3 regions of the Pseudarthrobacter sp. WHRI 8279 genome follow, and region 3 is predicted to be linked to each of the others. Evidence: riboswitches for the same ligand, from Rfam matches in the RefSeq annotation. Region 3 holds a riboswitch; each other region holds the start of a gene.
What was found. A riboswitch is a leader RNA that binds a small molecule or an ion and turns the genes downstream of it on or off. The one in region 3 is predicted to bind S-adenosylmethionine.
Positions count from the first base shown of each region.

Region 1: linked by a shared signal. The riboswitch ahead of ABRP28_RS13935 (DUF1737 domain-containing protein) and the one ahead of ABRP28_RS07820 (aminotransferase class V-fold PLP-dependent enzyme) in region 3 are both predicted to bind S-adenosylmethionine.
Region 2: linked by a shared signal. The riboswitch ahead of ABRP28_RS02370 (homoserine O-acetyltransferase) and the one ahead of ABRP28_RS07820 (aminotransferase class V-fold PLP-dependent enzyme) in region 3 are both predicted to bind S-adenosylmethionine.

Region 1 covers NZ_CP168162.1:3,011,346-3,021,560, forward strand. Annotated here, with positions in the region: gene ABRP28_RS13905 (aminodeoxychorismate lyase) at 1-33, shown strand, start outside; gene ABRP28_RS13910 (pyridoxamine 5'-phosphate oxidase family protein) at 100-564, shown strand; gene ABRP28_RS13915 (TetR/AcrR family transcriptional regulator C-terminal domain-containing protein) at 650-1,363, opposite strand; gene ABRP28_RS13920 (hypothetical protein) at 1,636-1,893, shown strand; gene ABRP28_RS13925 (GNAT family protein) at 2,034-2,624, shown strand; gene opgC (OpgC domain-containing protein) at 2,660-5,074, opposite strand; SAM riboswitch class IV at 5,378-5,491, shown strand; gene ABRP28_RS13935 (DUF1737 domain-containing protein) at 5,505-5,783, shown strand; gene ABRP28_RS13940 (rhodanese-like domain-containing protein) at 5,780-6,190, shown strand; gene ABRP28_RS13945 (O-succinylhomoserine sulfhydrylase) at 6,191-7,399, shown strand; gene ABRP28_RS13950 (DUF1905 domain-containing protein) at 7,414-7,716, opposite strand; gene ABRP28_RS13955 (DUF222 domain-containing protein) at 7,839-9,548, shown strand; gene ABRP28_RS13960 (glutamate--cysteine ligase) at 9,637-10,215, opposite strand, start outside.
Region 2 covers NZ_CP168162.1:533,457-543,671, reverse strand. Annotated here, with positions in the region: gene ABRP28_RS02385 (LysR family transcriptional regulator) at 1-550, shown strand, start outside; gene ABRP28_RS02380 (alcohol dehydrogenase catalytic domain-containing protein) at 634-1,752, opposite strand; gene ABRP28_RS02375 (MFS transporter) at 1,865-3,247, opposite strand; gene ABRP28_RS02370 (homoserine O-acetyltransferase) at 3,429-4,544, opposite strand; SAM riboswitch class IV at 4,558-4,673, opposite strand; gene ABRP28_RS02365 (bifunctional o-acetylhomoserine/o-acetylserine sulfhydrylase) at 4,794-6,119, opposite strand; SAM riboswitch class IV at 6,162-6,277, opposite strand; gene ABRP28_RS02360 (S8 family serine peptidase) at 6,526-8,352, shown strand; gene ABRP28_RS02355 (VOC family protein) at 8,628-9,266, shown strand; gene ABRP28_RS02350 (DUF222 domain-containing protein) at 9,483-10,215, shown strand, end outside.
Region 3 covers NZ_CP168162.1:1,712,587-1,722,801, reverse strand. Annotated here, with positions in the region: gene ABRP28_RS07840 (CrcB family protein) at 1-107, opposite strand, end outside; gene ABRP28_RS07835 (CrcB family protein) at 104-532, opposite strand; gene ABRP28_RS07830 (metal-dependent transcriptional regulator) at 529-1,257, opposite strand; gene ABRP28_RS07825 (class I SAM-dependent methyltransferase) at 1,307-2,065, opposite strand; gene ABRP28_RS07820 (aminotransferase class V-fold PLP-dependent enzyme) at 2,142-3,599, opposite strand; SAM riboswitch class IV at 3,634-3,747, opposite strand; gene hisN (histidinol-phosphatase) at 3,907-4,719, opposite strand; gene rsgA (ribosome small subunit-dependent GTPase A) at 4,767-5,882, opposite strand; gene aroA (3-phosphoshikimate 1-carboxyvinyltransferase) at 5,866-7,254, opposite strand; gene ABRP28_RS07800 (DoxX family protein) at 7,261-7,809, opposite strand; gene ABRP28_RS07795 (sigma-70 family RNA polymerase sigma factor) at 8,156-8,920, shown strand; gene rsrA (mycothiol system anti-sigma-R factor) at 8,917-9,177, shown strand; gene ABRP28_RS07785 (50S ribosomal protein bL37) at 9,287-9,361, opposite strand; gene ABRP28_RS07780 (PadR family transcriptional regulator) at 9,488-10,099, opposite strand; gene ABRP28_RS07775 (DUF4097 family beta strand repeat-containing protein) at 10,099-10,215, opposite strand, start outside.

The DNA.
Region 1 (10,215 bases), 1.3 Mb from region 3:
GAACTCAACGAACTGTTTGCGGGCATCCAGTAGCTCGGCCTGCGATTCGGGCCGTCGCACTCTAGGTTCCGCAGGGACAGTGGCCGTAAGGTGTGGTTCATGGACTCGCAGACGCAGCCGGATGGCACCCTGACCTTTGACGAATGCTGGGAACTCCTGGCTAATGACACAGTCGGCCGCCTTGCAGTGGTAGTGGACGGCCACCCGGAGATCTTCCCGATCAACTACGTGGTGCACCGCCGAAGCATCGCGTTCCGGACGGCCGGCGTCACCAAACTCTGGAGCGCACTGTCCGAACGGCCTGCGGCCCTGGAAATCGACGGCTACGATCCCCACACCGAAGAGGCGTGGAGCGTGGTGCTGCGCGGGGATACCCAGCTCATCGAGGACCAGGCAGACAAGGATGCCGTGGACAGCCTGGGACTTGAACCATGGCAGCCGGGCGAGAAGGCGAACTACATCCGGCTGTCGGCCCGCGCGCTGACGGGCCGCCGCTTCAAGGTGAACCGCCCCGACGTCTGGGCCACCCGCGCCCAGGACAAGCGCCGCGCTTCCTTCGAGTAGTTCCGTTCCCGGTCCGGCGTCCGCAGGGAGTTTTCAACGGCGGCTTGGCGCTTGCCGATCGCGGCTTGGCACTTGCGGACGGCGGTTAGCCGGCCGAGCTGCCCAGGCGCAGTGAAAGCTGCGCTTCGAGCCCGGACAGCAGGATGGTGACGCCCTGGTCCAGCTCGGCCGAGCCCTCGTACTCGGCCAGGGCGGGGGCCAGTGCCCGCAGCCGCGGAAACTCCTTGGCGGGCAACCGGTGCAGGCCGAGCCGCAGCAGGGCTTCGTTCTCCTCCGGGTCCACCACGAATTCCTGGAGTTCGTTCAGGATATGGCCATAGAGGAAGCCGTAGTAGGCGCGGTAGACGTGGAGGGCGTCGGCCGGGCTGAAGCCTGCCCCGATCAGGAGGGAGAGGATCTGCTCGAGGGGACGCAGGGTGCCCAGCGGCCGCAGTCCCAGCGGGGTGGAGAGCGGCCTGGTCACGAGCAGTGGCACCACGTTGGGGTGCTGCAGGGCCAGGCGGCGTAGATCGTGCGCGATCTGGCGCAGCTGGGCTTTCCAGTCGGGATCCTGGGGGTGGATGGTGAGTTCATTGAGCACCAGCTCGGTGACCCCGTCCAGCAGCGCGGCGCGGTTCTCCGCATAGCGGTAGAGGCTCATCGGGTCCCTGCCCAGTTCCTGGCCGAGGCGGCGCATGGTCAGTGCGTCCAGGCCTTCGGCGTCAACCACTTCGAGCGCTTTCGCCAGTACGAGCTCCCGGCTCAGGCGCTGCTTTTGGGCTGGCCCGGTGAAGTTCGCGGGGACTTTCGCGGAGGCCATTGTTTCCGTCCTGGATGGCGGCAAGCCCTGATGGGGAGGGAAATTCCATGCGCTTGCCTGATTGGTTGTCTACGGCTAAAGTCTACAGTGTAGATGCGGCAGTGACACCGCCCGGAACCAACAATTCGGTAGTCAGCAAATTCGTAGTGCCGCTGTTCAGCAGCCCACCTGTTTTGCGGCTTCATCCACACTCCATTGCCCTGTGCACGGCATTGAGGTTCGCTGCTGTAGCCGAACGGCAGTACCACCGCACTTAGCGAAGGGAAGCCGTCTTGGCACATTCGCAGTTCGACCTCTTTCTCAAAGAAGCCACCTACCTCGACCAGGCCTCGGAATCCACGCTGGACCGTGACCGCCTGTACGGCCTGTACACCAGCTGGTGCTTTATCAACCAGCAGAAACCGGGACCTGAATCGGACTTTTGGGCAGCCATGAGCCACCGCAGGATTGCCTCCGGCCACAACGGGCTGCGCATGAAGGGCCCCGCTGCCGCCGACTACATCCTGGCGAGCTACCCCGGGCTCGTATAGCAAAGCCGCAGTAGACGGACAATGGCGTGGACCACGTGCCTTCGGGCACGGGGTCCACGCCATTCCTGTTCCTGCGGATCTCTTCTTGGCGGCGGCCGGATACGCTGCATCCACAGCGCCCCGCCCGAAAGGATCCGTACATGATTGACAGCAGCGCTGACCTGCGCGCAGGACTACGCATCAGGTTGCTCACGGCCGCGGACGCCGTCGCGCTGTCCGAGGCCTACACGCGCAATCGAGAGCACCTGGCTCCATGGGAGCCGAAACGCTCGGATGCGTTCTTTACCGGCGGGCACCAGTCGGACATAATCCGCGCCAAGCTCGGCCAGTACGCGCTGGGCTCGGAAGTTCCGTGGGTACTGGTACAGGAAGAGGACGACGGCGGGGGCACGCCGCGCACCGGCCGGGCGGGCGGGCGCGTGGCTGGGACAGTCACGCTGACGGGGATCGTCCGCGGCCCCTTCCTCAGCGCGAACCTCGGCTACTGGGTGGACCACAAACTCACCGGGCAAGGGATTGGCACGGCCGCCGTTCTGCACGCGGTCGACTACGCCCGCACCGGGCTTGGCCTGCACCGCATCCAAGCTGCCACCCTGCTGCACAACACAGCGTCCAAGCGGATCCTGCAGCGGGCAGGGTTCCGGGAGATTGGGGTTGCGCCGCAATACCTGAAGATCGCAGGCCGGTGGCAGGACCATCTGCTCCACCAGCTGATCCTGCCGCAGCCATGAGTGAGTTCAGATAAGCCTCCGCGGAGGTCGCGTCCTTAGGTGGGGATGATTTTGAAGAGGAACCGGGTCCGCACCATCACCCAGAGGAGCCCGAGGACTACGGCATAGGCGAGGGTGTTGACCAAGATGTTTCCCTGCTGGAGGGCAGGAATATTGGCAACGACGGCTATGAGAACCACGTGCATGATGAACACATAGAGGGTGGCGCGGCCCAGGGGGACCAGGAACCAGCCCAAGGCGCGCTGCACCGGCTTCCAGTACGCGGTGAGGAAGGCATAGGCCGCCACCACCAGGACCAGGACGTTTAACAGCCGGCCCGGAGCGAGGTAGGTGCGTCCGAAGAACAGGTCATACATGGCCCGGTACGCGGTGTCCGGCATGATCGCCAGGCGGACGTCAAACCCGTTGGCCAGGTACGGATTGCCCCATGACAGGAAGGCAAACGCGAAGGCCAGGGCGGTGCAGGCCGCCACCGCCCAGGGGTGCGCTGAAAGCCAGGCCACGATCCTCCGCCGGTGGAACCCGGCCGCCAGGCCGACGACGAACAGCACCTGCCACACCAGCAGGGGAAATGAATCCTCGAACTGCGACGGCAGGATCCGGAAGCGCGTCACCGTACCCGCCGCGTACACGGCCAGCGATGCCGCCAGCACCCACACGGCTTTACCGCGGTTGAGGGCCGCGAGGATCAGGGGGCTGGCCAGCAGCAGCACCACGTACAGGCCCATCACGTTGAACTGCCACGGCCCGAACTGGAGCAGCAGGATGGCGGGAAGAACCTGTGGCGGCACGGGGAACTGGAACAGCGTTTCCATGCCTGCATAGAGGTCGTAGCTGCGGCCGGCACCTTCATGCCCTGCACCGCCCGTGCCCTGGTCCACGAAGGTCGTGAGCGCATCTGTCCGGAACACCGGCAGCAGCGACAAGAGGAAGACGCCCACCAGCACCACCAGCGCCGTCAGGTAGAGCTTTCCTGCCCGGCGCGAAGTAAGGTCCACCACCGTTCCAAAGTCGTCCTTCGCCCTGGGCCCATAGACCATGCCCACCACCAGCCCGGAGAACAGGACAAACAGCTCGGCGCCCGAAACAAAGCCCACCGCCTCCTGGGTCAGGAGCTGGAACAGCGACACCAGGCCCAGGTGGTTCACCACCACAAAGACGATGGCAAGGCCACGGAGCAGGTCCACGCGGGAGTCCCTGCTGGACCTGTCGCTGTAGCCCCAGGCCGTGACCGCACCGACTTTGGCGGGGAGTTGCCACAGTGCCACCAGGAGGATGAGGAGGGCCGCCCCCACGCTCCAGGCGGCCGCCCCGGACAGCGTGTTGGACCTGACGAACGATGCACCAGGGGTGACATCGGTAACCGGCCCCGTCACCACCGGGGATCCCTCAAGCCGGGTGCGGGCAGCCTCGGCAATCCCCGCGTTTCCGGTGAGGCGCCAGTCGATGCTGGCCACACCCGTGTCCCGTGTACTGGTGCGTTCGTCCCAGACCACTGCGCCCGTCATCGCGAAACCGGCTGATCCGGCAGCTCCCAGGACCTGGCCCCACCAGCTGTCCTTGATCTCCGCTTCCGCGGCACCTCCGGCGGACGGGCTGTAAAAGGCCGAAGTCTGCAGCATCAAGGGCTTGTCCCGCCCCGCCGCATACGTCCCGTAGAAGTTTTCCCCGCCGGAGGCCGTCAGCATCTCCTGCAGCTCACCGGCGCGGGGAACGGTATTGACCGCGGTACCCCCTGCAGTGTCATCGTGGTAGGCCGTCAAGCCCACCCAGTCCACGGCGTCGTCCCCGGGGTAGTAGGGTTCGTAGGCTTTGTCCGAGCTGTTCCAGGCGCCGTCGCCGTTGGTGTCCAACAGGGAGAACCCTTCGGTTCCGGGCGCGGGCGCGTTCCGGTTCCGTTCGAAGGGATAGTCCCTGCCCAAATACGGTTCCCACACCATGGCATAACCGCCGGCGGTCCCGGCCGCCCGGAAAGCCGCTGTCACCGCCTGGAATGACTGCCGGTAGGCGGCCGGCTGCTGGCCCCACTCCACCCAGCTGGCATTCATGTCCGGAGCGAAGCGGATGAGCAGCTGGCTTTTAGAGTCACCTTTTATCCGGCGCACTTCCCCGGCAAAAGCTGCAGCGGCGTCAGGGGTGACCTGGTCCAGCGGGACAACAGGCCTTACCGTGAGCATCGCATCGGCGCCCTGTCCGGCGGATTGCTCCAGGAAGCCCCGGATGTCGCCCTCTTCCGAGGCGCGGAAGGGGAAGGCGATGTCGTGTCCGAAGATCGCGGGGGATGCCCCGAGCCGCTCGGAGAAGCCCCCGGCGGTGTCCTCTCCCCATTCGAGGACTGCGCCCAGCAGCGGCTTGCCTTCCTCCGGGAGGTTTCGGGCCGCCTGCGCCGGCCCGGCGGGCACCACCACGGCCAGGACGGCCATCAGCGCGGCGGCGAGGACGGCAGCCATCCGGTGGAGGGGCCGCGGGCGGCCGCTCGGGGCGGGACGTGCGGGAGCGGATAGCGTGCTGATGAGACCCCCCAGGGACTTATTCCTCAAGTGACGGGGCGGCGCCCCTGGACAAACTTTATCCGGGCTGGCGCTGGCGGCAGGCACCTGGCACCTGCATGCCCAAGGTGGCGCCGCCGTCGTGCGTTGAACGGACGTGGCGCATGCATCTTTGGTGCCGCGCCTCCGCGCAGCATCCTTCAGTTACGCAACATGACGACGACGGCGGTGCAGCCCCGGGCGGCAAGTGTTACGTTTTTGGGGAGTAATGAGTACCGGCGCCAAGCCCTGACTGGCCGGTCGGCAACCCTCCTTCCACGGCGGGGTGCCTCAGGTGAATACTCGGCATATCGACCATTCGAGCTGCAAGCGTGAGAGAAGGAGATCCGTCGTGTCTGACGCACCTGCCCCTGAAGAAAAACTGTCCTACCGCCTCATCAGCGGCCCGGACAACCGTGAATTCTGCGAGCGGATCTCGAACGCCCTGGCGGAAGGCTATGTGCTGCACGGCAGCCCCGCCGCAACCTTCAACGGCACCAGCGTGATCGTGGCACAGGCCGTGGTCCTGCCGGCAGCCATCGCCTCGGCAGACGCCGCAGTGGCGGATGCCGTGGACGACCTGGAGTCGTCAGGCGAAGACCTTGAGTTCGACGGCGAGGGCCACGCATGAGCTACGCAGGAGATCTGACGCCACAGGAGGCCTGGGACAAGCTGGAACAGGGCGCCATCCTGGTGGACGTACGCACCGAGGGCGAATGGGCCCACATCGGGATCCCGGACACCAAGGCAACAGAGAACGATCCACTGTTCATCCAGTGGACCTTCCCCGGGGGCATTCCAAACCCGGACTTCATCAACGACCTCAACCAGCAGGCGCCCGAAGACCGCAAAACAGAACTGGTGTTCCTGTGCCGCTCCGGTCAGCGGTCCATCGCGGCGGCCATAGCGGCCACCCAGGCCGGCTTCACCTCCTACAACGTGCTGGAGGGCTTTGAAGGCGACCCCGACCGCTTCGGCGAACGCACCGTCAACGGCTGGAAGAACCGCGGCCTGCCAACAAACCTGGGAAAGATCTAAGTGACCTTCAACGAAGACGCCGCCGGCTGGAGCCCCGATACCCAGGCCGTGCGCGGCGGCCTGGACCGCACCAACTTCCAGGAAACCAGTGAGGCCATTTTCCTGAATTCAGGGTTCGTGTACGAATCTGCCGCCGCCGCCGAGCGCGCCTTCACGGGCGAGGACGAGCGTTTTGTCTACTCCCGCTACGGCAACCCTTCCGTGGCAACGTTCCAGGAGCGGCTCCGCCTCCTGGAAGGAACAGAGGCGTGCTTTGCGACCGCGTCCGGAATGTCGGCCGTGTTCACCGCCCTGGGTGCCCTGCTCGGTGCCGGCGACCGTGTAGTGGCCGCCCGTTCGCTGTTCGGGTCCTGCTTCGTGATCCTGAACGAAATCCTGCCGCGGTGGGGCGTGGAGACGGTCTTCGTTGACGGACCGGACCTGGAGCAGTGGCGCGAGGCCCTGTCCCAGCCCACTACCGCCGTCTTCTTCGAATCGCCGTCCAATCCCATGCAGGAGATCGTGGACATCGCGGCGGTCAGCGAACTGGCTCACGCGGCCGGGGCGACCGTCGTCGTCGACAACGTTTTTGCCACTCCCCTGCTGCAGCGCTGCGGGCAGTTTGGCGCGGACGTCATTGTCTACTCCGGGACCAAGCACATCGACGGCCAGGGCCGGGTGCTCGGCGGGGCAATCCTGGGCACCAAGGAGTTCATCGAGGGCCCCGTGAAGCAGCTGATGCGGCACACCGGCCCGGCATTGTCCGCCTTCAACGCCTGGGTCCTCACCAAGGGCCTGGAAACCATGGCGCTGCGTGTTAACCATTCCTCGGCCACCGCGCTGCGGCTCGCGGAGTGGCTGGAGGAACAGCCGGCCGTCAGCTGGGTGAAGTACCCGCTGCTGAAGTCCCACCCGCAGTATGAGCTGGCAGCAAAGCAGATGAGTGCCGGCGGCACGGTCCTCACCCTGGAGCTGGCTCCCTCCGGGGGCCGCTCGGGGAAGGAAGCCGCCTTCGCGCTGCTGGACGGCCTGCGGATCATCGACATCTCCAACAACCTCGGGGACGCCAAGTCCCTCATCACCCACCCGGCCACCACCACGCACCGCGCCATGGGGCCGGAGGGGCGGGCCGCTATTGGCCTGAGCGACGGCGTTGTGCGGCTTTCCGTTGGCTTGGAGGATGTGGACGACCTGATTGGCGATCTGGAGCAGGCGCTCAAGCAGATCTAGGGTTGCACCGGGAATCAGGCGCCTTGAACGGACAGGTTCACTTCCACGGAGTCGCCTTCGCTGATTCGCGCCCTGGCCCTGATAGCCTTCTTGACCGGCAAAAGGTACGTCCCTGTTGTGGTGTCCGGGAAGAGCGAGGTCTGCCAGGTTTGGCCGGCGATTTCCGCACTCACCTGGACTGAGCCGAACGCTTTGCTGCGCCCTGCATTTTGTGCGCGGACATCGTCCGCGACGTCCGGGGGCAGGGTGAGGAAATGCCAGCCAGCCTCGCCGGGGTACAGCCAGAGTTCCGCTTTGAACGAGTACGACGACGTCACGCGCCGAGTATTGCATGCCTGCGGGGGTGCCGCCAGGGCCGTGGATATCCAGCAGGCCACTAGTTATCCACAGCCCCTGCCGTATGGTCCTTTTTGTCAGACCCCCGCAGGATGATGTCCTTATGGAAACGGACCCGGCGGTTGAGCAGGCGGAGGCAGCCGTTGTGGCTGCCGTCGCTGCGTTAGCTGCTGTATTGGATGGCAGGGACGCTGCGGTTGACGCCGGAGGGCTTAGCCCCGAAGCCACCCCAAGTCCTGCTGCTGCTTTGGATGATCCGTTGCAGCGGGTTGCTGACCGGGCACTGTGGGTTCTGGCGGGAGTGGCGCGATCGGAGGCGAGGCTGGCGGCGTTGAAGGCGCAGGCGGTTCAGGTGCTCGCTGCCGCCACGGGCCTGTTGAACGGTCCGCCGTCCTCGCCGCATGAGGCCGCGGCACAGGAGCGGAGCCTGGTGGCCGAGGTGGGATGTGCACTGGTGATCGGTGACCGGGCCGCCAGTGCGCTGTTGGCCGAGTCCCACGCCCTGACCACGTCCCTGCCCCGGACCCTTGCCGCGTTAGGGTCCGGGACGATTTCCTGGGCGCATGCCCGGGGGATGGCGGAGGAGGCTGCCACGCTTGACCCCGCAGGCGCCGCGGCCCTGGAGGCCCACTTCCTGGATCCGGACACACCCAGACCGCCCGGAGCGGCAACGATCGGGGAGATGCCGGCGTACCGGTTCAGGGCCAAAGCCAGGACCTGGCGGGAACGCCACCATCCCGAATCATTGGAGAAGCGCCACGCCAAGGGCGTGGCGGAGCGCCGGGTGGGGTACGCACCTGGCCAGGATGGCAAGGCCTGGCTCTCGGCCTACCTACCCGCTGACCAGGGCTTGGCGATCTGGAACCGGCTCACCGCCCTCTCCCGGGGAATGCAAAGCCCCAACGAGGCGCGCACTCTCACCCTGCTCCGCGCAGACGTCCTCGCCACCGCGGGCCTCACCAGCGGCGCTGGCCACATAGACTGCACCCACGGCAAAGACAGCACAGGCTCCGGCACCGGCCCTGGCGACAGCAGCACAGGCTCGGGCACAGACCAGGGCACGTCCATCCGGGCGCAGGTCCTCGTCACCGTGCCGGTATTCTCCCTCATGGGACTGACGGATGAGCCCGCGATGCTGGACGGGCACGGTCCGGTACCGGCGTCCATGGCCCGGGAACTCGTCGCGAATGGTGCCGCCTCGTTCCATCGGGTCCTGGTTGATCCGAGGGACGGGGCCCCGTTGGAGATCGGCCGGACCAGCTACCGGGTCACCAAAGCCATGCGTGACTGGCTGCGAATGCGGGACGGCAAATGCTCCTTCCCCGGCTGCAACAACAACTCGTTGGATAACGAGGCAGACCACCTTTTGGCCTGGCAGCACGGCGGGACCACCGGCATCAGCAACCTCGGACAGCCCTGCCCGAAGCACCACAAACTTCGGCATTCCAGCGGATGGATACCAACACCGGCCACCAAAAATGAACCGCCCGGCTGGACCTCACCCACCGGCCGGCACTACAAAAGCGAACACCAGGACTGGGAACCACCCCACTGGCCAGGCTGGGTTACTGACATGTGGAGTGCTGCAAAGCAGCCGGATCCAGGACAACCGGTTTTGTCTGCGTTCGAAGGCAGGGACCTCCAGGGCTTTGTTGAGCATTTTGGGATGCCTCAGGACGTGGACCCGCCCGATGACTTCGATCCGCCAGACGTGGACCTGCCGGAAGACCCCGGACCCACGGAGGATGAACTCCCCAACGACCCGTTCCCGAAGTGGCACCTATGGCTGGAAGCGTCCCTTTCGGCTCTTTAGGTCAGGCCACGGTGTAGGACAGACCAGGGCTGCAGGACAGACCAGAATCGGCTGACGCCCAGGGCTGCACAAGGTTGCCCAGGGCTGCCTAGGACTGCCGGACGCGCAGCAGGTCCGGAGCAGCTTCCACTTCCGCGAGGTCGGGGGCACCCCGCATGGTGATGTTGACTGCGTGGTTCACAACGGCGCCCAGGCCGAGATCTTCGGGCGGAGGACCTGCCATGGCCTTGTCCCGGACCCGGCGTTGCTCAGCTGCCCCGGTGCCACGGGCGATGATGTCCTCCACACCCTGGCGGACGATCGCGAGCTCTCCCTGCTCGTCCAGGACGGGCGCGAGATAATCCACCAGCGAACGAACCACATCCGTGGCCCTGGCCGGCCGGAACGTGCCGAAATCCAAAAGCTCCCCGCTGAGCCCGCTGCTGCTTGCCTGCCATGCAGCCATCCGCAGCAGCACAGTGGGCACCGGCGCAGGGTCCACGCCGTCCCGCCACTCCCGGCTGGCCGACTCCACCAGTGCGCGGACCAGGAGCGCGATGAGCGCAGCGTCCTCGGCCCGGAGGCAGACATCGGCCACGCGCACTTCCACAGTGGGGTGATTCCGGGAAAGCCTGGCGTCGAAGTAGAGCATCCCCTCGTCCAGCATCACTCCGCTGTCCAGCAACCG
Region 2 (10,215 bases), 1.2 Mb from region 3:
CCAGCAGCGGCACCCGATGCTGAACGTGGAGATGTTGAGCGCCACGCGGCGGGTCAGCCAGAACCGCTCCGGTGTGGACCTGGAGGTGGTGGTGGGCAGCACCGATGTGAGCAACGCGCAGGCCATCTTCCTGACCAACTACTTCCTCCGGCTCTACGCCAGCCCCGCCTACGCCGCGGAGCGCGGCCTGCCGGAGACGCCCGACGGCGTGGGGCAGCACGGATTCGTCTCCTACGTTGAGTCGGCGCTCCAGGTTGCCGAGCTGGGGCACCGCTCCTCCCAGCTGCCCATGCCGAAATCAAGTTTCCAGGCAACGAGCATCTTTGCCCAGGTGGAGGCGGTGCGCCGGGGCGCCGGAATCGGCCTGCTGCCGAACTTCATGGTGGCGCACAACCCGGAGTTCGTTCCGGTGCTCGCTGACGCCTTCCAGCGCCAGGTCCCCATTTGGGCAGTGGCACGGCCGGAATCGCTGCGGTCCGCCCGGGTCCAGGCCGTGATTGGTGCGCTTCAGCAGGAGGTGGCGGAACGCCAGGATCTATTGGCCGCGTGACCTGCTGGCGGCTTGACGTGCCAGTAACCTGTCCTTCAGCGACCTGGGAGTCAGCCACCAGGGAGCTGGCAGCCGGCCACGCTTCACGCCTGGAAAAGCCGCCTCACCACCTGCCCGGCTGCGAGCGCGTCGAGTCCTTCGTTGATCTCGGCGAGGGGCCTGGTGTCGGTGTGCAGCAGCTCCACGGGCAACCGGCCGTCGCGCCAGTACCCCAGGTAGAGGGGAATGTCCCGGTCCGGTACAGCGTCGCCCATGTACGAGCCCAGCAGCCGCTTGCCCGCCCCGGCGAACTGCAGGGCAGGTACTGTCAGCTCTGCGGTGGGGTGCGGGAGGCCGACGGAGACGACGGCGCCGCCCCTCGTCACGTGCCCAAGGCAGGACGCGATCACCCGGGCCGAGCCCACGGCCTCAACTGCGATGTCCACACCGTCACCGGCGGCTTCGGCGATCAGGCGGGCGGCGTCCTCCGGAGTCCCCACCGCTGTTGCACCGCACTCCATGGCCAGCCCATGCTTGGCGGTGTTGGGATCAATCGCAATAACGGCGGAAGCACCGGCGAGCGCCGCAGCCATAACGGCCGAAAGCCCCACCGCGCCGAGCCCGAAAACTGCCACGGACTGGCTTTCCTGGATGGCGGCCGTGTTGAGGACTGCGCCCATTCCGGTGAGCACGGCGCAGCCGAACATCGCCGCGACCGTGTCGGGGACGTCGTCGTCAATCACCACCACTGACTCGCGGGCAACCACCGCATAATCCGCGAAGGCCGAAACCCCAAGGTGGTGGTTGATGCGCTCGCCCGCAGGCGTGCGCAGCAGGGCTTCGCCGTGCAAAAGGTCACCGGAGCCGTTGACCTCGGCGGCCCGGTGGCAGAGCGCAGGCCGCCCTGCCCGGCAGGCCCGGCAGGAGCCACAACTGGGAACGAAGACAAGGACCACGTGGTCCCCCACGGACACGTCGGTGACGCCCTCGCCCACCGAGGCCACCCGCCCCACGGCCTCGTGGCCCAGCGCCATGGGAAGCGGCCTGACGCGGGATCCGTCCACGACCGACAGGTCTGAGTGGCACAGGCTGGAGTAGGTGATTGTGACACCCAGCTCGCCCGCGCGCGGTTCGGGACGGCTGAGCTCCTGGACCACCAGGGGCTGCGCTTCGGCATAGCTGGTGCCTGAAGGAACTGTGGAATAGAGGACTGCTGCTCGCATGGTGTTCCTGACCTTAGGTGTGTGGACACGCGGCTGCCCGGACCTGCGGTGCGTGCAGGTCCGGGCAGCCGCCCTGTCCGTGGTGCTGTGCCGTGAGGAATGCCTGTCGGCTTTATTTCTTGGCGGCGGCCAGAAGATCGGCCGTGCCCTTCGCGTCGGCGGCATCGACATCATGAAGTGAGATGCCGCGGGTTTCCTTGAGGAAGAAGACGGAGACCGCGGTGACCACGCAGGCGCCCAGGAGGTAGAACGCCACCGGAAGGGACGAACCGAAGCTGCCCAGCAGCGAGCTGGCGATGATCGGCGCCAGGGAACCGGCCACGATGGAGGTCACCTGGTAACCGAGGGAAACGCCGGAATACCGCATGCGGGTGGGGAACATTTCCGCCATGATGGACGGCTGGCCGGCGTACATCAGGGCGTGGAACAGCAGGCCGATGGTGATGGCAGCCAGGATGATGAGATCGTTGGCGGTGTCCATCATGGGGAAAGCGAAGAAGCCCCAGGTTCCGGCGAGGATTGCACCGGCCATGTAGACCGGGCGGCGTCCCAGGGAATCCGACATCTTGCCCACCAGCGGGACTGCGCAGAAGTGGATGAAGTGTGCCACCAGCAGGAGGAGCAGGATGCGGGACGTGTCCGTCTGCACAACCACTTTCAGGTAGGTGATGGAGAACGTGACAACAAGGTAGTAGAGGATGTTCTCCGCGAAGCGCAGGCCCATGGCGGTGAACACGCCGCGCGGGTACCGGCGGAAGACCTCGGCCACACCGTAGCCCTTGTTCTCGACGGTGACTTCCTTGCGGGCTTCCAGGAAGATTGGCGCGTCCTGGACCTTGGTGCGGATGTAGTAGCCGATGATGACGATCACTGCGGAGAGCCAGAAGGCTACGCGCCAGCCCCAGCCGAGGAAGGCTTCGGGGGAAAGGGTGGAGGACAGGGTGAACAGCACGGCCGTGGCGAGCAGGTTGCCCATGGGGACGGCGGACTGCGGCCAGCTGGACCAGAAACCGCGGGACTTGTTCGGGCTGTGCTCGGCGACGAGCAGCACAGCGCCGCCCCATTCGCCGCCTACTGCGAAGCCCTGGACGAAGCGCAGGAACACCAGCAGGGCAGGGGCCCAGTAGCCGATCTGCGCAAATGTGGGCAGGCAGCCCATGAGGAAGGTGGCAACACCCACCAGGATGATGCTCAGCTGCAGCAACTGCTTGCGGCCGAACTTGTCGCCAAAGTGGCCGAAGACGATGCCACCGATGGGGCGGGCAACGAAGCCGACGGCGTAGGTGACGAAGGCTGCAATGATGCCGTCCAGCTCTGTTCCGGAGTTGGGGAAGAACAGCTTGCCGAACACCAGGGTGGCGGCGGAGGCGTAAAGGAAGAACTCGTACCACTCAACCACGGTGCCGGCCATGGAGGCCGTGACGACTTTCTTCAGGCCGGAGGCCTTGACATCGGTTTCCTCGGGCCGCCGCGCGGCGGACTTTTCCGTACTCATTGATGAACTCCTTCGGCGTCTTCTTCGACACCACTGGGACAGGCTGTGGCGGATACGTGTGATTTTGGCCACGAACCGCCGGGTCCCAACGAGTATGGTCCGCCTGAACGCCAAGCTCAACGGCGAATCATGCAGAGGCTATCTGCATAAATGCACATCCACTTGCCCGCGAACCTCGGTTTTAGTCCGAGAGATGTGCCCTGAGCTGGTGGCCCAGCTGGCCTATTTCCGTCAGGAAGCCGTCATGGCCTATCGGCGCTGTGATGAGGTGCACGTCCACTTCTCCGGGGAGGGCTGCGGCAAGTTCGCGGGACTGGGCCGGGAAGTAGAGGCGGTCCGAGTCCACGGCTGCCACGAAGAAACGCGCACCTGACCGCGCCAGGGTCTCGGGAAGCGGCCCCCTCCCCCGGCAGATGTCGTGGCTCATCAGGGCCTCGGTGATGGCGATGTAGCTGTTGGCATCAAACCGCCGGACCAGCTTGTTCCCCTGGTGGTCCAGGTAGCTTTCCACCTGGTAGCGGCCTCGGTTGGCCAGGACCCCGCCCTGCAGGGGTGACTCCGGAGCCTGGGGTGCGCGGCCAAACCTGCCTTCCAGTTCCGCCGCGGAGCGGTAGGTGATGTGCGCAATCCGCCGGGCCAGGGCCAGGCCATCCTCGGGAAAGGGGCCGCCGTAGTAATCGCCCCCGTTGAAATTCGCATCCTGGCGGATCGCCAGGGTTTGTGCCTGGGCAAAGGCAATCTGCTCGGCCGTGCTGGCCGCGCCGATGGAGATCACTCCGCAGCGCTGCACCCGTTCCGGGAAGGTGATGGCCCACTCAAGTGCGCGGGCTCCGCCCATGGAACCCCCCAGCACCGCAAACCAGTTCTTGATTCCCAGCTGGTCGGCCAGCCGGGCTTCCGCCGCAGTGCTGTCCCGCAGCGTGACCAGGGGAAACCGGGATCCCCAGGGAACCCCGTCCGGTGCCGGCGAGGACGGCCCCGTGGATCCGTAGCAACCGCCCACAATGTTGATGGACACTACAAAAAAACGGTCCGTGTCCACCGGAGCACCCGGCCCGGCCAGCTGCTCCCACCAGCCCTGTTCGTCGGTATCGCCACGGGTGACGTGCGTACTGCCGGTCAGTGCATGTTCGATCAGGACTGCGTTGCTGGCGTCCTCGTTGAGGGTGCCCCAGGTTTCATAAGCCAGCGTGACGTCCGGCAGGTAGCCGCCGGCTTCAAGTTCCAGTCCCCCAATGGAGGCATAGCGGACTATTCCGTGTCCGGAAACGGTGGTACGGGCGACGGTAACCGTCATGGCAAGACCTCTTCTTACGCGCTTGCCTGCCGTCGAATGACCGGCAGGCCAGGTCTTCACCCGGGGCACCCCACCGCGGAAGGAGGGTTGCCGGCCAGCAAGCCGGGGCTGTCACTGGCACTCATGACCTGGTTCGAGTGTACGAAACAGCACCCGCCTGCCGCCAAGAGTGTGACTGGTTGTGACGGTCCCGGGCCCGGCAGGCACGCCCGCCCGGCCCGGGACCCCGCCGTCGGCCCTTGCTCCTGCTCAGGCGCCCGTGGCCGCCTTGGCGGCACGGAAGCCCGCTTCCAGGTCGGCCAGGATGTCATCGATGTGTTCGATTCCCACAGACAACCGGACCAGGCCGGGCGTTACCCCGGCCACCGCCTGCTGCTCCGGGGAGAGCTGGCTGTGGGTGGTCGACGCGGGATGGATGACAAGGGAGCGGACGTCACCGATGTTGGCCACATGGGAGTGCAGTTCGAGCGCGTCCACGAAGCGCTTGCCGGCCTCCGCCCCGCCGGCGAGGTTGAAGGACACGATCGCGCCCGTGCCCTTGGGGCCATATTTGCGGCCCCTCTCGTACCAGGGGCTGGAGGGCAGCCCCGCGTAGGCGACCGATTCGACGTCGTCACGCGCTTCCATCCACTGCGCCACGTCCAGGGCGTTGGCAACGTGACGCTCCACGCGCAGGCTCAACGTTTCCAGCCCCTGGGCAATGAGGAAGGCGTTGAACGGGGAGACGGCGGAACCAAGGTCCCGGAGCAGCTGGACGCGCGCTTTGAGGATGTAGGACAGGTTGGCGCCCAGGGCACCGTCCTTGCCGAGGTCCCGGGCGTACACCAGCCCGTTGTAGGTGGGGTCCGGGGTGTTGAAGCCCGGGAACTTCGCCGGGTCCTTGCCGAAGTCGAACTTCCCGGAGTCCACGATCACGCCGGCAATGGCGGAACCGTGGCCGCCCAGGTACTTGGTTGCCGAATGGATCACGATGTCCGCTCCCCATTCCAGCGGCCGGATCAGGTACGGGGTGGACAGGGTGTTGTCCACAATGAGGGGCACCCCGGCATCGTGGGCCACCTGGGAGATACCTTCTATGTCCAGGACGTCCTGGCGGGGGTTGGAGACCACTTCCCCGAAAAAGAGCTTGGTGTTGGGCTGCACGGCGTCGCGCCACTGCTCCAGGTTGTCCGGGTCCGCCACGAAGGTGACCGAAATGCCGAACTTCTTCAGGGTATGGGCAAAGAGATTGTAGGTTCCGCCGTAAAGGCTGGGGCTTGCGACGATATGGTCGCCGGCTTCCGCGATGTTCAGGACAGCGAAGGTTTCAGCGGCCTGGCCTGAGCTGAGCAGCAGTGCCCCGAGCCCGCCTTCAAGGCTGGCGATCCGCTGTTCCACGGCTTCCTGGGTGGGGTTGCCGATGCGGGTGTAGATAGGTGCCAGTTCAGCAAGGGCGAAACGGTTGGCGGCGCTCTCGGCGCTGGGGAACACGAAGGACGTGGTCTGGTAGATAGGGAGTGCACGGGCGCCCGTGGCACTGTCCGGCTCCTGGCCTGCGTGGATCTGGCGGGTTTCGAATGACCATCCGTTGGACATCTAAGGCTCCTTTGACTGGGCCCGGCATGCTCAAAGCACCGCGGGCCGCGCTTGCTGTCCGGCCTTTGCCGGACAGCCAGGTCCTCACCCGGGGCACCCCACCGCGGAAGGAGGGTTGCCGGCCAGCAAGCCGGGGCTTGGTGCTGGCGCTCATGACCTGAGCCCAGTGTAGGAACAGCATGTGCCCGCCGCCATGAGTGTGACCGGTTGTGACTTCCCCGCCCTCCTGCGGGACGCACCCCGCCGGACGCAGCGCTGGGAGGCACCGTATGTTGATTTCCCAAGGTTCCGCAGAAGATGCGCAGGATTGCGCGAAGTTTGGCCGTTTGCCACCGGTCCCCCGTTAGATTTGAGCCGGGAACCCGTCTCATCGCCTTTCAGCTTCCATACCAAAGGAACACTTCAGTTGCCCCAGTTCTCTCGCCTGGCACGTCGCACCGTCCTGCTCTCCGCCGTCGCCCTCTGCTCAGGCGCGGTGGCAGCCGGTCCCTGGCCGGCATCCGCAGCACACGCCGCTCCTTCTGCCGCTGTGGACGATGGCGGCCGCTACCTTGTGCAATTCGCTCCGGGCAAGGACGTCGCGGCCGAGGCGGCAGCCCTCCGCGCCCAGGGAATCGGCGTCAACAGAACATTTACGAAGGCGGTGAAGGGCGCGGCCATCGAGGCCACGCCGGGGCAGGCTGCCGCCCTGCTGCGCTCAGGCCGGGCCGCAACAGTGGAGCCGGACCACGCGGTCACGGTCTCCGAGGTGCAGCGCAATGCCCCCTGGGGCCTCGACCGGATCGATCAACAGGCGCTGCCCCTCTCCGGCTCCTACACACCTGCCGCCTCCGGCCAGGGCGTCAGCGTCTACGTAGTAGACACCGGGATCCTGGCATCCCACGCCGATTTCGGCGGCCGGGTCAGCGCCGGATGGACAGCAAAGGCTGACGGCCTGGGATCAAGCGACTGCAACGGCCATGGCACGCACGTGGCAGGAGTCATCGGCGGCGCCGTCCATGGCGTGGCCAAATCCGCCACCCTCATTCCGGTGCGGGCACTCGCATGCGATGGCTCCGGCCTCTACTCGGACATCATCGCAGGGCTGGACTGGATTGCAGATCACCACCGCCCTGGCACCCCGGCCGTAGTTAACCTGAGCATCGGCGGACCCACCAGCAGCGTGCTCGACGCAGCAGTCCAGGCCGTCATCACCAACGGCCTCCCGGCCATTGTCTCAGCGGGGAACAACGCCGTTGACGCCTGCACGGCTTCTCCAGCCCGCACGACGTCGGCGATCACGGTCGCGGCAAGCGATTCTTCGGACCGCCAGGCCTCCTTCTCCAATTTCGGCAAATGCGTTGACCTCTACGCGCCGGGTGTCGGCGTCAGCTCCGCCTGGCATACTTCCGCAACGGCCACGGCGTCACTCAGCGGAACGTCCATGGCTACGCCGCATGTGGCTGGTGCTGCCGCTGTCCTCCTCTCAGGCAACCCGCTTTTGACACCCAGCCAGGTGACCGATCGGCTGCTCTCGTCCGCGACCGGAGGAAAGGTTGCAGGATCCGGAAGTGGAACGCCGAACCGTCTGCTGTACACCGGATCAGCTTCCGTCAACAACTTTTCGGTGGCGGGGGCGATCGGGGCCAAGTACGACTCACTGGGCGGACCAGCGTCCCAGCTGGGCGCGGCCATCAGCCAGGAACAAACAGTCCAGGGCGGAGCGCAGCAACAGTTCCAATATGGGTTGATTTTCTGGTCGCCTGCAGGTGGGGCACACCCGCTGTGGGGTGCCATTGAGAAGAAGTGGTTCAACGGGCATGACTCGGGCTACCCCATCCGGGACGAGGAGTCTCTGGGCGGCGGAGCCATAGCCCAGCACTTCACGAATGGAACCATGTACTACACACCGCAAATTGGCCTTCACTACATCGGCGCCGGAATCCGGGAGGCATGGTGGAATAAGGGCGGCCAGACCGGCGTAGCCGGTTACCCTGTGTCCGATGAGAGCCGCTGGCTTGAGGGAGGTGCGGTCCAGGCTTTCCAGGGTGGAACCTTTTACTTCACACCTCAGTATGGAACCAGGCTGCTGCAGGGGGCCATCCGCTGGGAGTATGAGCGGAGAGGAGGCTACGCCTTTATCGGGCGCCCGGTCACGGACGAGTACTCCTTGAATACGTATACTCGTGCCCAGCGCTTCGAAAACGGCATCATCTACTGGTCCAACGGAAGCATATGGACCGAACGGCTCTAAAGGTGTTGATGGCGTGCCGTTGCGATGCCGGCGAAGCGACGACAATCGCTCAAAACTACCGGCGTGCCCCCCGGGCAGCCCCACAGATGCCAGCTGCAGGAGTTGCAGCGGCACCGTCCGCCTCATCGCCAGCACGTCTGGTAACAGTGTCCAGGGCTGGCAACAATCGGACCCTCGGCTTGTTGTGGGCGTGAATTTCAGCACGACTGAAAGCCCGGAGCCCAGTAAGGCTACCCTTAGCTGAGAGCCCGATCACAAAGTGCCAAGATGTTGCCATGCGCATGGATCACGTCTCTTACGCCTGTGAACACGATGGCCTGGCTGCCACCACTGACCGGATTTCCTCTGCCCTCGGCGTCGAGGCAGTAAAGGGTGGAGTCCACCCGCGGTTCGGAACCCGGAATATGATCATCCCACTCGCGGGGCACAAGTACCTTGAGGTCGTTGAGGTCCTGGACCACCCGGCTTCGGACAAGGCGCCCTTCGGCCAGGCAGTGCGTGCACGGTCTGCAGCCGGCGGCGGTTGGATGGGCTGGTGCGTCGAGGTAGATGACCTGGCCCCCTTCGAGGAACGCCTGGGCCGCTCCTCAGTCAACGGCAACCGTAAATTCCCTGACGGCCGCGAACTCGTTTGGAAGCAGATCGGCATCCTCGGCCTGATCGCAGACCCACAGGTCCCGTACATGCTCAAGTGGGAGGGCGATCCTTCCCTGCACCCCTCCAACGCTTACGAGAGCAACGTCAAGATGAGCTGCCTCACCATAGCCGGCTCTGCCGCCCGGGTAACCGAGTGGCTGGGTGAACCCGTGGAGAAGCCGTTGGAAGACGTTGCCGTGGAGTGGGTGGCACCGCACGGAACACCCGGAATCCTTTCGGTGACTTTCGAGACCGCCAACGGGGCAGTCACTATCTGATTCTCCCCTCCCGGCATGGGTTCGCCCCCGCCGGGTATCAACCCGGGCAGATACTTGAGACTGCCCGCCTAAGCTTCGGCCGCCATCAGCAGGTGACAACGGCGTCACCCGCCGATGGCGGCCGAATTCGTCTCCGAGCAGATCTGGTTTGCCTGGTTTCCCGCGCGCCCGGCCTCTTCCGGCGTAAATGTCAGACCCTCCCCCCATGATTAGTGCATGGGCAGCGAAGCGGTGGAGAAGGCGTTTGCGGACATCCGCGCCGCCCTCGCTGTGCTCAACGCTGAGGTGGACGCGTGTGGTTCAGAGCCGTTCTCGGCTGCTGATCCGTTGGCCGGGCTGGCCGATGGGACCCTGGATATTCTCGCCGGTGCCAAGGAGGCCGAAGCCGGGCTCGCAGGCCTGAAAGCCCGCGCCGCCATGAAGTACGCGGACACCGCCCATGCCCTTGCCCCTCCCGGGGCGCCGGTGCAGGCGCAGGAAATGTCCATCACCGCGGAAATCGGCGCAGTACTGGCCATCGGGCCGCGGGCCGCAAGCTCGTTCCTGGTCGCGTCCCACGCCCTGGACACGACCTTGCCCCTGACCCTCTCGGCCCTGCAGGCCGGAGCAATCTCGTGGCAGCACGCACTGGCCCTGGCGGACGAGGCCGCCACCCTCGACCCCGCCGGCGCCGCGGCCCTCGAGGCCCACTTCCTCGACCCCAACACACCAAGACCCGCCACCGCCGCCACGGTCGGGGAGATGCCCGCCTACCGGTTCAAGGCCAAGGCCAGGACCTGGCGTGAACGCCACCATCCCGAATCGATCGAGAAGCGCCACGCCAGGGGCGTGGCGGACCGGCGGGTTGAGTGCCGGCCGGACCAGGACGGCATGGCCTGGCTTTCGGCCTACCTCCCCGCGCATCAGGCCGTGGCGGGCTGGAACCGGCTTAACGCCCTCGCCCGGGCCG
Region 3 (10,215 bases):
GCACGGACAGTCCGCCTGGAGCTGTGGTGGGCAAACCAGCTGTCAATGCCGAAGCGGAGGAGGGCGCCGGTTACCCCAAAAACTCCCACCAGGACAGCGGTAATCACTGACGGCTCCGGGACGGGCGGCCAATAATCTTTCCTGTCCGCCACCCAAGGCCAGCCGCCGCCAGCCCCAGCACCAGGGACAGGGCGAGATACCCAGTCCACACTCCGTGCTGCCCCGCCCTCACCAGCTGGTCCAAAGAAAAGACCACAGCGGAGAACGTGGTGAAGGACCCCAGCAGGCCCGGCCCCAGCCCTGCCCGCAACCAGAAGGGGGTGTGCGGGCGGGCCATCCACGCGGTGGTCAGGGCGGCCAGGACAAAGCTGCCGGCCACGTTGATGCACAGGGTGGTCCAGGGAAACGATCCGGGAAACTCAGGGAAGGCCAGCCCCAGGCCATAGCGAAGTTCCGTCCCCACCAGGCCGCCCGCGGCAACGGCCAGCCAGGCTCCAGCCCTGGGTGCCCACGAAATCTTCAGCCCGCTCATGCCTTGGGCAACCCGGCATCCCCCAGGAGGCAGCCTGGATGGGGCCGGTCGCTGTGCACCCACAGCGCCGACGTGATCTCATCAGCCAGGTCGTAATCACGCGAACGCCCTGAATCCCGGACGCGCACCATCAGGGCGCCCCCGAACGGCCTGCGCCCCATCACCTCCACCTCGGCATCGAGGTCTATCTCCTCGGCCGCAAGGTAGCGCAGCAGCTCCGGGTTGTCGTCGCTGATCCGGGTGATCCGGCCCGTGTGGCCCTGGTCCAGCTCGCCCATGAGGTGCGCGCGGGGCATAAAGACCGTGCCGTCCGCCGTCGGAATCGGATCACCGTGAGGATCCCGCTGGGGGTTGCCCAGCTTCGCCGCTACGCGTTCTATGAAGGTGTCCGACACGGCGTGCTCGAGCAGCTCGGCCTCATCGTGGACCTCGTCCCAGCTGTACCCCAGCTGCTGGACGAGGTAGGTCTCGATCAGGCGGTGCCGGCGCACCATGGAGAGCGCGAGCTGCAGGCCCGCGTCCGTGAGCCTGATGGCGCTGTACGGCTTGTGGACCACCAGGCCCTGGTCCTTCAGCTTCCGGACCATCTCTGAGACGGATGAGTTCGCCACCCCCAAGCGCTGGGCCAGCTGGGAGGACGTGATGGGTTTGTCCTGCCATTCAGTGAAGGAATAGATGACCTTGACGTAGTCCTCAATGGAGGAGGAGGGCGCGCTGGTCTTCACAGGATCCAGCCTACCGGCTGCCCTTGCCCACACGGGGGCTGCCAGCCGCTCATGCCCTGACCGCCCGCCACGACAGCGTCAGGTACGGCAGCTCCAGTACCTCGTCCGGCCCGTGGCCGAGGTGGTCATGGAGATACCAGTCAAGGTTCGCAAGCACCTTCGCCCGGGTGGCCTCACCAGCGCGCAGGTAATAGCTGCGGGATTTCGTCAGTTCCATCAGGTCTGCGGTTGTCACGGAGTCCTGCCAGTGCGTGACATGCTCCTCCAGCGCCTCAAACTCAGGTCCTATGAGCGGGCGGTGGCCGGGTTTGTAGACATCCCCGGCATGCATGATCCTGGACAGGCGGTGGACCCAGGAAACCGACGTGTCCAGCTGGTTCCAGACGAGTCCCAGTGTTCCGTGAGGGCGGAGGACGCGGGCAAGTTCCGTGCTCGCCCTCAACGCGTCGCACCAGTGCCAGGCCTGGGCTACGGTAACGACGTCGAAGGCCTCGTCGGGCAGGCCAGTCGCCTCTGCGGTGCCAAGGACAGCTGTGGCGGCAGGATAGTGCTCGGCCAACTGCCTGAGCATGTCCGCTGAGGGGTCAACCGCCGTGACGGACAGCCCCATGCCCAGCAGCAGCTCAGTAAATTTGCCGGTGCCGGCGCCAACGTCGAGTGCATCGCGGGCCGCGGGAGTTACGAGCCAGCGCGCTGAGTCGGCAGGATACCCCGGCCGCACCTGCTGGTAGTGCTTGCCGCCGTCCTGGAAACTCAGGCCGAGCTCCCGGCGCCGGCCGTGATCCAGCCGTGGGCCACCCCGTGCCACGTGCGGCCTCCTTCATCCGGTACTTTTAGTTCCTCCGAATTTACCGCATGGGCCGCAGCAGGGCGCCAGCCGCAGGTCAGTCGTCGAGGCAGGGCGCGGCGCCGGCTGTTCCCGGGGTGTTGGGCGCCCAGTGGGGGTACGTACGGTTGTCATTGGCCGGAACCCAGCGGCCGGCGTCCACCACATAGTCCCAGCCCAGGCCCTTGCTCCGAAGGTCCCGGATGCCAGCCAGCAGCCGCTCCGCATCTTCCAGCCTTGAGCCGACGCCGAAGCTGGCCCGAAGGGAACCGGACGGAAGGCCCAGCCGCTTCAGCAGCGGGTGCGCGCAGAACCGGCCGTCGCGCAGGCCCACCCCGTGTTCGGCCGACAGGTAGGCGGCCACCAGGCCGGCGTCGTAGCCTTCAACGGAGAAGTTGACCACGCCAATCGTGTCGGTGTCCGGGTTGGTGTCCTTGAAGATCTGGTGGACCGTCACGCCGTCGATTTCCTGCAGCCCTTCCACCAGGTAGGAGCGGATGGCTGATTCGTGGGCGTGCCAGCGGTCCTGGTCCAGCTCCGCGATGACCTGCGTTGCACGGGCCAGCGTCGCCGCACCGAGCACGTTGGGTGATCCGCCCTCGTGGCGGGCCGGACCGGTTGCCCAGCTGACGCCGTCGAGCCTTGCTTCCTTGACGGCGCCTCCGCCTGCGAGGTGCGGTGTGCCGGCGTCGAGCCAGTCCGGCCGGCCGACCAGCACGCCGGCACCAAAGGGTGCGTACAGCTTGTGGCCCGAGAAGGCGAGGTAGTCGACGTCGTCCGCGGTGATGTTGACGCGCCGGTGCGGTGCCAGCTGGGCCGCGTCCACAGCGATCCGTGCCCCGTGCTCGTGCGCCAGCGCGGCAAGGGCGCGGATGGGGAGGATTTCGCCGGTGACGTTGGAAGCACCGGTCACGGCCAGCAGGCTGACGCCGCCCTGCTGCAGTTCCGCACGGACGGCGTCGATGGTTCCGGCAATGGTATCTGCTGCCACGATGCTGCGGTGGGGGACGCCCTGCCACGGAAGCAGGTTGGCGTGATGCTCAATATCGAGGTACAGGACGTCGCCGGCCGGCCGTCCATCGGTGGCCGGCAGGCAGCCCGCCAGCAGGTTCAGGGAGTCGGTGGTGTTCCGGGTGAAGATCACCGAATCATCCGGGCGGCCGCCTACGAAGTCGCGGACGATGGCACGGGCATTCTCGTAGACCGACGTGCTGATCTGGGAGGCGTAACCCGCACCGCGGTGGACGCTGGCGTAGAAGGGCAGGATCTCGTTGAGGTAGGCCGACACCACCGAGAGGGCGGGAGCGGACGCGCCATAATCCAGGTTGGCGTACCGGACGTGGCCGCCGTGGATCAGCGGAGCCTGGATCTCGGCACCGCTGACGGCAGCGAGCGGACGGCCTGCGGCGGCCTGCCACTGGTCGAAGAGCGCTGACGATTCCCGCGGAACGGCCTGATGCTGGAGAGCGGCCTTGCTGGAGAAAGCGGCGTTGGGGGAGACGGTGGCAGTTGTCACAGAGACCTCACTTCAAAACAGGACTCCGTGCAGGAATCCGCGCTTGCCGCATCCCTTCCGGACCGGCCTGGTCGTCACCCGGGGCACCCCACCGCGAATGGAGGGTTGCCGGCCAGCAAACCGGGGTTTTGCGCTGGCACTCGTGACCTGGTTAAGAGCGTAGAACATGGGCCGCGAAGGTTAAAAGCCCGCTGGAATGTTAAGGACTTTGTTACGCGCGGTTGAAAAGGGGCGGTTGAACCGAAGATCACGACGGCGGGCGCAGCCTTTCGGGGGCGTCCGCCGTCGATTGTTCGTAATGCCTGGACTAGAGCAGGTCGTCCAGGTTCGGGTTCAGGCGCCGCAGGACCTCCGAGTGGAGGATGGAATTCGTGGCCAGGGCGTTCCCGCCAAACGGACCGTCCTCGCCCTCCAGCGACGTAAAGCGGCCCCCCGCTTCCACCACGATGGGCACCAGCGCGGCCATGTCGTAGAGATTCAGCTCAGGTTCACAAGCGATGTCCACGGAACCTTCTGCCACCATGCAGTAGGACCAGAAGTCGCCAAAGGCACGGGTCCGCCACACGTCCTCGGTAAGCCCCAGGAATTCATCAAGGTTTCCACGTTCCTTCCAGCCGCCGAGGCTCGAGTAGGAGAGGGAAGCATCGGACAGGCTGGAAACATTGGACACCCGGAGGCGGGTTGCCGCGGCAAGGGAACGCCCCATGTAGGCTCCCATGCCCTTGGCGGCCCACCAGCGCTTGCCGAGGGCAGGCGCGCTGACCACGCCCACCACCGGTTCGCCCTCATCCACCAACGCGATCAGGGTGGCCCAGACCGGGACGCCCCGAACGAAGTTCTTGGTGCCGTCAATGGGGTCGATGATCCACCGCCGCGACCCATGCCCCGTACTGCCGAACTCTTCGCCGAGGACGGCATCGCGGGGACGGGAGCGGGAGAGCTGGCCACGGATGGCTTCCTCGGCTGCCTTGTCCGCATCGGTGACGGGCGTCAGGTCCGGCTTGGTCTCAATGTGGAGGTCCTGGGCCTTAAAGCGGCTCATGGTCTGGTCATCCACGGAATCGGCCAGGACATGGGCCAGGCGCAGGTCATCGTTGTAGCTCGAAGCGGGTTGGATCATGGTTCCAAACTACCGTCTGCGCGCCGTTCTGCCGGGAAGCGGGCCCGTCAGGTGACGCTGCCCAGTTCCTTGGCCTCCTGGGCTTCCATCCTCGGGTCCGTGCCGAGGAGGCGCCGCAGGGACCCCAGCCTCGCTGCTCCGGTGGGGCCGGCGTGCCCCGCACCAACCCATGCGTCCAGCCCGCAGTTGACCGCGGCGGCGGTGTGCTTGCATCCGCGCTCGCAGTCTTCAATGCCGGGGGAGAGGTCCGGGAAGGAACGGAGGATCCGGTCGGGATCCACGTGCGCCAGGCCAAAGGAGCGGATGCCGGGGGTGTCGATGATCCAGCTTCCGGACGGCGCGTCCGCGAGCTTCAGCGCAAGGGCCGACGACGACGTGTGCCGTCCGCGCCCCGTTACGGCGTTTACTCCGCCAGTAGCCCGTTCCGCCCCGGTCAGCGCGTTGACCATGGTTGACTTCCCAACACCGGAATGCCCAAGCATCACGGTGACCTTGCCGTCCAGGTGGCCGCGCATCTCGGCAACGGCGGAGATGTCCAGCCGGGCGGACAAGCCGTCATCCGAACGGGCATCAATGCCGGAAGCGCTGGCATCGGCGGTCCGGCTGATGATCACGGGAAAGTCCAGGTGGGTGTAGTTGGACAGCAGTTCCGCAGGGTCTTTGACGTCCGCCTTCGTGACCAGCAGGATCGGATCGATGCCGGCGTCGTACGCGGCCACCAGGGCACGGTCGATAAAGCCGGTCCGTGGTTCAGGATTGGCTGCTGCCACCACAATCACCAACTGGTCGGCATTGGCCACCACTGCCCGTTCAACGGGGTCCGTGTCGTCGGCGCTGCGCCGCAGCAGGGTCCTGCGGTCCTGGATTTTTACCAGGCGCGCCAGGGTGTCCGGCTCCCCGGAGACGTCGCCGACCAGCGAGACGAAGTCTCCTGCGACTACCGGATTCCGGCGGAGTTCCCGGGCCCGGGCAGCAATGACTATCCTTTCGTCGCCCGAGTCCTCTCCCACCACAGCGGTGTACCTGCCCCGGTCAACGGTAATGATGCGCCCCGTGACGGCGTCGTCATGGCTGGGCCTGTCCTTGGTGCGGGGCCGGGAGCCCTTCTTGCTGGGCCGGATCCGGACGTCCGATTCATCCCAGGAGTCAGTGCTCCGCGCCACCGCTGGAACCTTCCGGCGCTGTTTCGGCAGGACTGTTCTGCGCCAGCATGCCTGCCCACAGCCGGGGGAAATCCGGCATGGTCTTGGCTGTGGTGCCGATGTCCTCCACCTGGACGCCCTCCACGGCGAGGCCAAGGATGGCCCCCGCGGTGGCCATGCGGTGGTCGGCGTAGCTGTGGACGACGCCGGCATGCAGCTTTGCGGGCCGGATCACCAGTCCGTCGCTGGTTTCCTCGGCGTCACCGCCCAGGCGGTTGATCTCTGTCACAAGCGCGGCGAGCCGGTCGGTCTCGTGTCCCCGCAGGTGTGCGATGCCGGTGAGCCGGGAGGGGCCCGTGGCCAGCGCGCACAGGGCGGCTACGGTGGGCGCGAGTTCGCTGGTGTCCGCGAAGTCTCCGCCCTTGATGTGGGGGCCGCCGGTGACCGTGAGGACGCCGTCGTGCAGGGTCACCTGGGCGCCCATGGCGGCCAGGATGTTGCGCCAGAGGTCACCGACCTGCTGCGTTTCGTCCGGCCAGCCCGGGATCCGCACCGTTCCCCTGGAAGCCAAAGCAGCGGCCAGGAAGGGGCCGGCGTTGGACAGGTCCTGCTCGATCCGCTGGTCGAAGGCACGGATGGGGCCGGGGCTGACCACCCAGTGGTTGGGCACTGAGTCATCAACGGCAACCCCGGCGCCGCGCAGGACTGCCACGGTCATGTTGATGTGGTCGAGGCTGGGCACCGGCTTGCCCACATGTTCCAGGTGCAGGCCCTCGGTGAACCTTGCGCCCACCAGGAGCAGTGCCGAAACGAACTGGGACGACGCACTGGCATCGATGACCAGGTGGCCGCCGCGGACCTCACCAGTGCCTTCCACCACAAAGGGCAGGGACGACGGCGTGCCGCCCCCTTCTGCGGAAACAGCGACGCCAAGCGCAGAGAGCGCTTCGATGATCGTTCCCATCGGCCGTTTGCGGGCGTGCGGGTCGCCGTCGAACACGCTTTCGCCGTTCCGCAGCGCAGCCAGCGGCGGAACGAACCGCATAACCGTACCCGCAAGCCCGCAGTCGATCCTTGTAAGGGGTGACGCTGCATCCGGGTCCAGCGGAACCACTTCCAGGTCGGGCCCGAAGGCACCGTCGCCGGGAACCTTCGTAATGGTGGCGCCCAACTGCCGGAGTGCCTCGATCATGAGCGCTGAGTCCCTCGAATGCAGGGGTGCGCGGAGGCGGGACGGTCCGTCGGCCAGAGCGGCAAGAACCAGGTACCTGTTGGTCAGGGACTTGGAACCGGGAACCGTGACGGTGGCGTCGACGGGCCGGGATGCGAAGGGTGCCGGCCAGTGGGGAACATGCATTCCGGAGTCATCCCGGACGTCGGCTGCTGCGGTCATGCGTTGTTATGCCCCCGTGGCCTGTTCCACGGCGCGCCGTACAACCTTGTCTGCCTTGTGGAGCTTCTTGTTGGTTGTCTTGCGTGCGTCCGCTGCCAGGTGCGAGGCACCCTTGCGGGCGTCTGCGGCGAGGTGTTCCGCGCGCCAGGCCAGACCTGGCTTGCCGGCTGTGTCAACGGACGCCAGCAGGGCGCCGCCACTCAAGGACAGGTTCTTGAGCAGCTGGTTACGGCGGTTCTCCCGCCCTTCCTTGGTGCTGATATCCGCACTCCGCCACTCAACAAAGGTGTTCAACAGGGAGATCACCGTGAGCAGCGTGGCCGACAACCTGGAGAATTTGCCCAGTCCGAAAAGCACGCCGGCGCCCACCTGTGTTCCGCCGATGACGCGGGCCAGGGTTTTCTCATCTGACTTAAAGGGCAGGGACGCGGCCGCCTTGCGCAGCAGCGGGGAAAGCTGCTGCGCTGTGTCATCGGCGTTCTTGAGCTTATCCACTCCGGCGATGACGAAACTGGAGGCCAGCATGGGGCGGGCAAGCGTGCGGAAAAAGGACATTGATTTCCTCCTGGATGGACGAACCGCGTCGAAAGCGGCGGAGTCCGTTCTAGTCTTGCACTTTTGGGGAATATTTGCCGAAGGCATGAGGTTATTCATGACGCATCCGGAACGCGCTGCCGCACCGAAATCATGGGCTACAGCATGCAGGTGCCGGCCGAAGGAGCTCGCCGGATGCAGATAGCCGGTGCAGTACACGACGGACAAGCAGAGCGGAGTTGTGCCCTTGGCACGGGTGTTGGACGGAATTGAAACAGCAGGCCCGGTGGCGATGGACTCATTTGAGGCGGAACCCCCGAGCTATGGCCAGCCGCGTGCGCGCAGCCGCCCAGTAGACTTGAAGGCAATGAGCACCCTGGATCCGGCCGTCGCGGCCATGTATGAGGCTTCCCAAAGCGAAGCGAAGAGCAGCGCAGCAGCTGGGCCTGGGGCTGCGGGCTCCGCGGCTGTCCCGGCGCCGGCCGAATCCGGCGGGGACCTGGTGGATGTTTCCACCGAGTCGGTCGAGGAGCGCCGTCTGAGGTTTGAACGCGATGCGATGCAGTATGTCGATCAGCTGTACTCGGCGGCAATGCGCATGGCCAGGAACCCCTCTGACGCCGAAGACCTCGTCCAGGAGGCGTACACCAAGGCTTTCTCCGCGTTCCACCAGTACCGGCCCGGGACCAACCTCAAGGCCTGGCTGTACCGCATCCTGACAAACACGTACATCAATTTGTACCGAAAGCGGCAGCGCGAACCGCTCCAGTCCAATTCGGACACCATCGAGGACTGGCAGCTGGCGCGGGCCGAATCACACACCTCCAGCGGACTCCGCTCCGCTGAGGCAGAAGCGTTGGACCACCTTCCGGATTCCGACGTCAAAAGGGCACTCCAGGACATTCCGGAGGAATTCCGCCTGGCGGTCTACTTCGCGGATGTGGAGGGGTTCGCCTACAAGGAAATTTCAGAAATCATGAACACGCCCATCGGTACGGTGATGTCCCGGCTCCACCGCGGCCGGAGGATGCTGCGGGACATGCTGGGGGAGTACGCCGCGGAGCGCGGGTTCAAGACGGCCGCTGATGCACAGGACGCGGCAGGAAGCACACAACAGGAGAGCAGGAAATGAGCGACTGCCAGGGATTAGGCGACTGCGACGACAGCCGGATGCAACGCATCTACGAGTACCTCGACGGTGCCCTGACCCGCGAGGACATCACGGAAATCAAGAACCACCTCGATGACTGCCCGGAATGCACGGAGCAGTACGACCTTGAGTGCGTCATCCGCAACATGGTCAAACGCTCCTGCACCGAGGCTGCTCCGGAGAACCTGAAGAACGCCATCCTGGACCGGATCCATACCATCCGGCCGGTGGACGCCTAGGAACAGCGCCCGGGCGTTGCGTACGCCCTTGATCCAATGACAACAAAGGACCCCGGAAGCCATGTGGCTTCCGGGGTCCTTTGTTTGAACCGTAGTTCCTGGCATGTGCCTAGGTGTTGGGGCGCTTCCCGTGGTTCGCGCCGCCACGCTTACGGTCACGACGCTTGCGTGCACGCTTGCTCATAGCTGGCCTCCTTAAATGTTGGTACTCAAAAGAGCTGCCCTCAAGTCTCCCACATCAAGGGACAGCCCGCGAACCAGGAACCGCCGGATGACCTGCGTATTGAGGCCGGCGGGGTGACTGTGGGGGCTAGGAATTGAGCGAGTTGCGGATTGAGATGCCGGCCTGTTCCAGCACCGTCCTGACGGTTTCCAGCGCAAGGGGACTGAGCGGCTGCCTGCCCGCCTGCAGCCGAAGCTCGGCCCGGAGGTCATCCCGGAATTGCTGGAGCATCATTTCGGCTTCCTTGAGCGACCGCTGGCTTTCCGCCGGCAGCCGTCCGGGAACCCTTAAATCCGTGGACAATGCAGTAGCCCGGGCCGCCTCAGCAGTGGCGGCAAGATCCGCGCGCAGCCCCCTCATGTTGCTGCGGATGTCCTCCCGCAGGCTGTCTGCCAGCCGCCGGACGGAGGCCGAGATCTCGCTCTCCACGCCTGCCAGCTCATCGCGGCGGCGGTTGAGCTCGGCCAACCCGGAGGCGGTGATGCGGTAGTTCGTGCGGCGGCCGGCGGATTCCGTGGCCACCAGGCCTTCCTCCTCGAGTTTGCCCAGCCGGGGGTAGATGGTGCCGGCGCTGGGGGAGTACGTTCCGCCGAAGCGCTCCTTGAGCGCCTTGATGAGTTCGTAGCCGTGCTTGGGGCCGGACTCAAGAAGTGCCAAAAGGTACAACCGGAGCGCGCCGTGCGCAAAGACCGGTGCCATCAGGTCCCTGCTTCTGCAGATCCTGCCACGGTCCTGTGGAATATCGAGGTTTTTCCGGATACCGAGTTGGTACGTACCAGCATGAGCTGGCCGTCAGGGCCCGCGATGGTCTCCAC